One region of the Arthrobacter gyeryongensis genome, then DNA from elsewhere that is predicted to be linked to it. Evidence: riboswitches for the same ligand, from Rfam matches in the RefSeq annotation. Region 1 holds a riboswitch; the other holds the start of a gene.

The links. Region 1 has a riboswitch for cyclic di-AMP ahead of ABEA18_RS18025 (aggregation-promoting factor C-terminal-like domain-containing protein). Riboswitches for the same ligand answer to the same signal wherever they lie in the genome.
Region 2: linked by a shared signal. The riboswitch ahead of ABEA18_RS20835 (M23 family metallopeptidase) and the one ahead of ABEA18_RS18025 (aggregation-promoting factor C-terminal-like domain-containing protein) in region 1 are both predicted to bind cyclic di-AMP.

The regions. Positions count from the first base shown of each region.
Region 1 covers NZ_BAABKK010000026.1:85,844-89,242, reverse strand. Annotated here, with positions in the region: gene ABEA18_RS18030 (glycosyltransferase) at 1-551, opposite strand, end outside; gene ABEA18_RS18025 (aggregation-promoting factor C-terminal-like domain-containing protein) at 700-1,428, opposite strand; cyclic di-AMP (ydaO/yuaA leader) riboswitch at 1,431-1,604, opposite strand; gene ABEA18_RS18020 (sensor histidine kinase) at 1,769-3,247, opposite strand; gene ABEA18_RS18015 (response regulator transcription factor) at 3,260-3,399, opposite strand, start outside.
Region 2 covers NZ_BAABKK010000032.1:53,471-56,869, forward strand. Annotated here, with positions in the region: gene ABEA18_RS20830 (NlpC/P60 family protein) at 1-729, opposite strand, end outside; cyclic di-AMP (ydaO/yuaA leader) riboswitch at 735-902, opposite strand; gene ABEA18_RS20835 (M23 family metallopeptidase) at 1,048-1,866, opposite strand; cyclic di-AMP (ydaO/yuaA leader) riboswitch at 1,869-2,076, opposite strand; gene ABEA18_RS20840 (iron-dependent transcriptional repressor DtxR) at 2,203-2,898, opposite strand; gene serC (phosphoserine transaminase) at 3,146-3,399, shown strand, end outside.

The DNA.
Region 1 (3,399 bases):
CTGCGCGAAATGAACTCGCGCTTGGGGCCGCGGACAACCCGCGAGTTGCGGGTCAGCCGTGTCCCAATGGCGAGGTCCGAATGGCCGGAGATGAGTGGCGCCAAAAGGGGCGCCAGTGCGGCGAGGTCCGTGGAAAGATCCACGTCCATGTACGCCAGAACCGGGGACGGCGATGCGAGCCACACCTTGCGCAGGGCGTTGCCGCGCCCCTTCTCCTCGAGATGGACAACCGCGAGCTCGGGCAGTTCTCTGGCCACGCGCTCCGCGATTTTCAAGGTGCTGTCAGTGCTTGCGTTGTCCGCCACTGTGATGAGGAAGCCATGAGGGAAGGATTCGCGCAAGTGGCCGTGAAGCCTGCGCAGGCACTCTTCGAGGTCGCGTTCCTCGTTGAAGACGGGGATCGTGACATCGAGGACGGGGATGGCGGTGTGGGTGTCCACAGGGGCACGCCGTCCGCTGCGCTGGACGGGGGTCTTAGCCTGGATGGGAAGGCCCGGCGGCACCACCGCGGGGTCCTTCAGGGTTCCGGAGGTGGATTCGATGAGCGTCATGTATCCACAGTGCCGTTGCAGAATATGAAGGCTTTAGGCGGAACCTGTGACGTGGCTGTGGATGTACCAAATCACATGCCTGGCCAAAAAACGCAAAGGTCCGCCCCTGAAGGGACGGACCTCGACGTATTTGTGCGTGGCTCTTGGCCTAGTACCAGTTGTGGGCCAAGTGGAAGGACCACGCCGCGGACGGCGATCCGTAGCGTTCCTTGATGTAGTTCAGGCCCCAGCGGATCTGCGTCTGGTAGTTGGTCTGCCAGTCGGCGCCTTCGGACGCCATCTTTTCGGCCGGCAGCGACTGCCCAATGCCGTAAGCGCCACTGGAGGAGTTGGTGGCAGTGGTGCGCCAATCCGATTCCTTGTTCCACAAGGTGATCAGGGCTGACATCTCACCTTGTCCCCAACCGTAGGAGGGAAGGATGCTTGCGGCATAAGCCTGGGCGCCGGAGGGATCATCGACGGCGACGGGTGCGGCAGGGGCTGCCGGAGCAGGGGGTGCGGCCGGTGCGGCAGCCTGGGGCGCAACGGCGGTCGGAGCGGGGGCCGCTGCCTGGCTTGGCGTCGACGTAGCGCTCGGCTTGGGGCTCGCGCTTGCGCTCGCCGACGGCGTGGCGGTGGCCGAAGGCGTGGCTGAGTGATCCACCGTGCGGGATTCGGACGTGCGGCTCATGTCCTGGGCGTTGATGGCTTGACCGGCGGCCTGGGTGGCGGCACCGGCACCGAGGAACACGGCAACGACGCTGGCAACAACTGCCATGCGCTGGCCGGTGCCGAGGTTCGACGCGGCTCGCCTCAAAGTGGAGCGTGACTTGTTATTCCGGGCAGGTTCGCCGCGGTGGCGCGCAACAGGGCGCGACTGATTCCTTGAATCAGACATGGTGATTGCCTCTCGACGCCTGCGGAGTTAGCTGTCGGATTCGGATGAGGTCATCCGGCCGTGGCCACAGCGGAACGTGGCGGTACGGCTTCACCCCTAGGGCTGGCTCAACATGAGCGCTTGCCCGGAGACCTGGGTCCCCCGTCTCTGCCTGGACTGATGGGCACCGGGGAGTGGCAGAGCTCGGCGCCTACCCGGCGGTGGCCGGAATGATCCAACGCACCCATTCGACGGTACAGGAGGATCTTACTTAAGTCACATTTAGGTAACGGAGGTCACCACATCGGTGCGTCGACTTGCGCTCGCCGCGCACCGGCGTCGTGCGCTTCTGGTTCGCCCGTCAGGCCGTGGCGGTCCTGAGCGCCGGGAGGCGCACCGCGAACTCCGTCCGGCCGGGCCGCGACGCCACTTCGACCGTGCCGCCATGCGCCTGGACAATGGACTCCACAATGGACAAGCCGAGCCCGGACGTGCCCTCGGAGCCGGACCGTGCGGCGTCGGCACGGGCGAAGCGCGAGAAGATCCTCCCCTGGAATTCAGGCGGGATGCCCGGCCCGTTGTCGGTCACGGTCACCACGGCGCTGCCATCGGCGGAGCGCATGACGCCCGTGACCACGGTGGTTCCCGCCTCGGTGTGTTTACGGGCGTTGGAAAGCAGATTCGCCAAAACCTGGTGGAGTTGGGTGGTGTCGCCGCGGACCGTGAGGGGCTCGTCCGGGAGCTTGAGCTGCCAAATGTGCTCGGGGGCCATGACCTTCTCGTCGCTGACGGTTTCGATCACCAACTGCGTGAGATCCACATCGGTGAACTCCGGGGCCTTCCCTTCGTCCAGCCGGGCCAACAAGAGGAGGTCCTCCACGAGGGTGGTCATGCGTTCCGACTGGCTCTGCACCCGGCCCAGTGACTTGCGGCCGTCCTCCGTGAACGTCTCGGTCATGCGCAAGAGTTCGGTGTAGCCGCGGATGGCGGTGAGCGGAGTGCGCAGCTCGTGTGAAGCGTCGGCCACGAACTGGCGCACCTTTGTTTCGCTTTGCTGGCGCGCCTCTAGGGCGCTGGACACGTTGTCCAACATCAAGTTCAAAGCATGGCCGACGCTTCCCACTTCCGTGCTCGGGTGGGCCGCCGACGCCGGAACGCGCACAGCGAGTGCCACCTCACCGGCGTCGAGCGGAAGCTTCGACACCTTCGTGGCGACGTCGGAGAGCTGCTCCAAGGGGCGCATGGTGCGGCGGATCAGCACGGTTCCGGCCAGCCCGATCAGGACCAGTCCGCCCAAGGAAACCAGCACCATGGTCCAGACGAGCGAGGCCTCGGTGTCCTCCTTCGAGGCGAGTGGCAGCCCCGTGATGACAACATCGCCGTAGGGAGTTTCGGTGGCCACCAGCCGGTAGCCGCCATTGGACAGGGTGCGATCAACCGGGCGGCCATCGGACGGGAGGGCCGACAGGATTCGAGCGTCGCTGGGCGACAACGGCGCACGGGTCGCATCGGAGGACAAGAAGCCGGCATCGCTGCTCACCTGACCGGCAAGAATACGCGCATTGAGCGTGCCGATGCTCTGGCCCCGGGGATCCAGTGGGTCCGGACGGCCGCCAGGGTTGCCTTGCGGCGGGCGGCCATGGGAGGCCTGCGCCAATTGTTGGTCCAGCTGTTTCGTGAGGAACACATCCATTGACGCGTAGCTGACCACACCGACGGCACTGCAGATGGCCACGAGGAGTGCCATGGAGAGAAGGATCAAGCGCGTGCGCAAGTGCCAGGTTGAAGGATTGAACCAGGTGTGGTCGGTCTGGCGGGGGATACCCGAGAGTGCGGACATTCGGAGCCCCGGCTATTCGGCAGGCTTGATGACGTAGCCTGCTCCGCGCACCGTGTGGATCATGGGCGGGTGGTTGGCCTCGATCTTCTTGCGCAGGTATGAGATGTAAAGCTCCACGATGTTGGCTTGCCCGCCGAAATCGTAGTCCCACA
Region 2 (3,399 bases), on a different contig from region 1:
AACGTTGACGCTGTAAAGGGCGGTGGTGCCACCGTTCCAGCCGCCGTGGACTGCCATGCCGTTGCCGACGTAAACGGCGATGTGGGCCATGCCCATGCCACCGTTCTGGTAGTAGACCAAGTCGCCCGGCTGCGCTTCAGCAGCGCTGACCGTGCGGCCAAGGGAGAGGTAGTCTGCCGGCCAGCCGTGGAAGTTGATCCCAACGGCGGCCAGGGAGTTCGAAGCCAGGGCGGTGCAGTCCTGGGCAACGCCAAGCTGTGCGTAAGCTGCGGCAGCAATTGCTGCGCCCTTGCCGCTGGCAACTTTCGTGGCGGGTGAAACAGCAGCGGTGACAGAGAGCGTCGAGGCGCCGGTAGCGGCACCCGTTGCAGCCTGCGTGGCCGGAGCAGCTTCCTGCGTGGCAACCGGAGCTGCGACAACCGGAGCAGCTTCGGTGGAGACCACCGGGCGCTCGTACTTGATGGCGACGGACGAGTCAGCCGAAATGCTGGCTTGGGCGATGGACTGGACTTCCAGGGCGGAGGTCGAAGTGGACTCGCGGGGGACGTTGGTTTCTGCAGCGTTGGCTGCGATACCGCTAGTAAGCACCAGACCGGAAGCAGCAGCGATAACCGCTGCCTGACGGCCTACGCCACCGGCGTTGCTGCCGACAGTCTTAGCGATAACGGCAAGCGAGTTGGTCTTGGTGACCGCGGCACGGTGGCGCGCAACAGTAGAGCGTGAAGACACGTTAAGAGGCCTCTCCCTATGCCCGCGAGGTAAGCTGTCGGATTCGGATGGGAGTCATCCGGCCACACTTCTCCCTCTCGGAAGTTGTGCGACTTAACCCCAAGGCCATCGGTGAAGATGACCAAAAGTTGGGTCCCCCGCCTCTGCCAGACGATGTTTTGCGAACGGAACCTCGAGCAGTGGCAGAGCTAGGCAATCCACTCGAGTGCATCAACTCTCTAAAAGTTGATGCGTCTTAGACGGTACATGAGTTTTGATTGAATGTCACATTCAGGTCACGGAGCGTGACAAGCATGCGAGAGGCTTCCATCGGATTGGCTACAGCCAGCCCAGGGGGTCAACGACGTCGCCGTTGACCATGACTTCAAAGTGGAGGTGGCAGCCCGTGGAGGCGCCCGTGGTGCCGCTCAATGCGATGACATCGCCGCGGCTGACCGTCTGGCCCACCTGGACATTGAAGGACGACAAATGGTTGTACGTGGTTTCCAGGCCGTTGCCGTGGTCCACCACAATGCGGTTTCCGCCGCCGTACGGATGCCAGCCGGCGAAAGTGACCTTGCCGGCCGCGGCAGCATGGACCTGGGTGCCGCACTGGGCCACGAAGTCCTGGCCTCGGTGGAACTCTCCCAAGCCGCCCGTGATGGGATTCACGCGGTAGCCGAAAGGCGAGGCCGTTGTCAGGGTGTCCAGAGGCGCCCCCAGGGTGCCCTTGGAGGAAGACGTCTTGATAGTGCCGACGGACTGCGCACTCAGCAGCTGCTTGAGCTTGCTGTCCGGATCGGCAGTGGTGGAAACCGCAGCACGGCTGAAGTCGATCGTGGCGCTTGCCGCGGCGGGAATCTCAGGCTGGGTGCCCACTGCCAAGGCGGTTTGGTTTGACTCGGGCGTGGCCGTCATGGCGCCGGCGCCCGGCAAGGCGACCGTCAGAATGAGGCCCGTAGCGGCAAGGGCCACTCCGGCCTTCTGTCCTGCTCCGCTCGCGGCGGCGAACTCGGCCATCTGCCGCAAGGGACCCTTGCGGCGGCGAAGTTCGCGATGGGGATCGCGGGGCCGGTCGTGCTCGACGGCGCTTGTGCTCCGCAGCACAGCAGTAGGACCGGACGCGCGCCTGCGGCCCCTGGTGTTCTGCGTGGTCAAGGTTTTCCTCTCTGGCAAGCCTGCGAAGTTAGCTGTCGGATTCGGGCCAGAGAGATCGTGGACCCGGTCCGCGCGAAGGGCACCAAACGCAAGGTACCCGGAGGGGCCCTGCGCTGTTTGCACTTCCGCTACGGACTTCACCCCAAGGCCGTCTTTCGACAGCCAATGGTGGTTCCTCCGTTTCTGCCAGTGAATGGACTAATCCACCTGGTCCGCTGGCAGAACTCGGCTTCGGATCAGGTAACGCTTTGGTATCGGCGCCAGTATTTAACTATAGGGGATCAAGCCCCCACGGTAATAATTTCGTTATCTTTGCCGACCGCATCGGCGGGCTGGCTAGGCGACCGTGACAAACACGTGCGAGGCAACCTCGGGCGGGAGCTCCAACGCGCCGTCGATATTGGGCACGCGAACGGAGATGTACTCCCCCACACGTTCCAGGGAAACCCTCGCGCCGGGGCGGATTCCGCCTTCGTCCAGCTGCACCAGAAGTTCAGGCTCCACCTGGATCGGTTCAGCCAGTCGACTGACGGTGACCCTGTTTTCAGGTGAGTATTCGTTCATCGCATCAAGAAGATTGACCACGCCATCCGTAAAGGCGTGGGACGCGACTCCGCCCAGCGCTTCGAGTCCGGGAATGGGGTTGCCGTAAGGCGATTCCGTGGGGTGGTCCAGCAGTTCATAGAGCCGCCGTTCCACGCGCTCACTCATGACATGCTCCCAGCGGCATGCTTCATCGTGGACGTAGGCCCAGTCCAGTCCAATCACATCTGCCAGGAGCCGTTCGGCGAGCCGGTGCTTGCGCATGACCTCGGTGGCGCGTTTCCGGCCCGTTTCAGTCAGCTCAAGGTGCCTGTCGTTGGACACAATCACCAGACCGTCGCGCTCCATCCGTCCGATCGTCTGGGAAACGGTTGGGCCGGAGTGCCGCAAGCGCTCGGCGATGCGTGCGCGAAGAGCCACGATGTTCTCTTCTTCAAGCTCCAAAATGGTCCGAAGATACATCTCAGTGGTATCGATCAGATCCGTCATCCAGCTCAGCTCCTCGAGCGCAGTATCTTGCGTATTTTCGCCAGCTCCAAGCTTAGCTTATTTGGAATTACTCCGGATAATTCCGGCGTTGTCCAGCGCCAGCCGAACAGGTGCTTTCCACGTGGCGGACTATGACAGCTTCGGTTCTGCCTCCGCCCGCGGCGTCAGGCAGAATTGGGGAGTCGAAGGGGCAGCTTGCCACCTGCCACGACCCATCTAGGCCGCTACTTCACCATTGGAGCATCCCGTGAGCGACAACAGCATCACTATCCCCGCCGATTTGCTGCCCAAGGACGGCCGCTTCGGCGCCGGGCCCTCCAAGGTCCGCCCGGAGCAGATCGAGGCCCTCTCCGCCGCCTCGACAACGATCCTCGGCACCTCCCACCGCCAGGCACCCGTCAAGAACCTGGTGGGCTCCGTCCGCGAGGGACTTAGCCAGTTCTTCCGTGCGCCCGAGGGCTACGAGGTGATCCTCGGCGTCGGAGGCTCCACCGCGTTCTG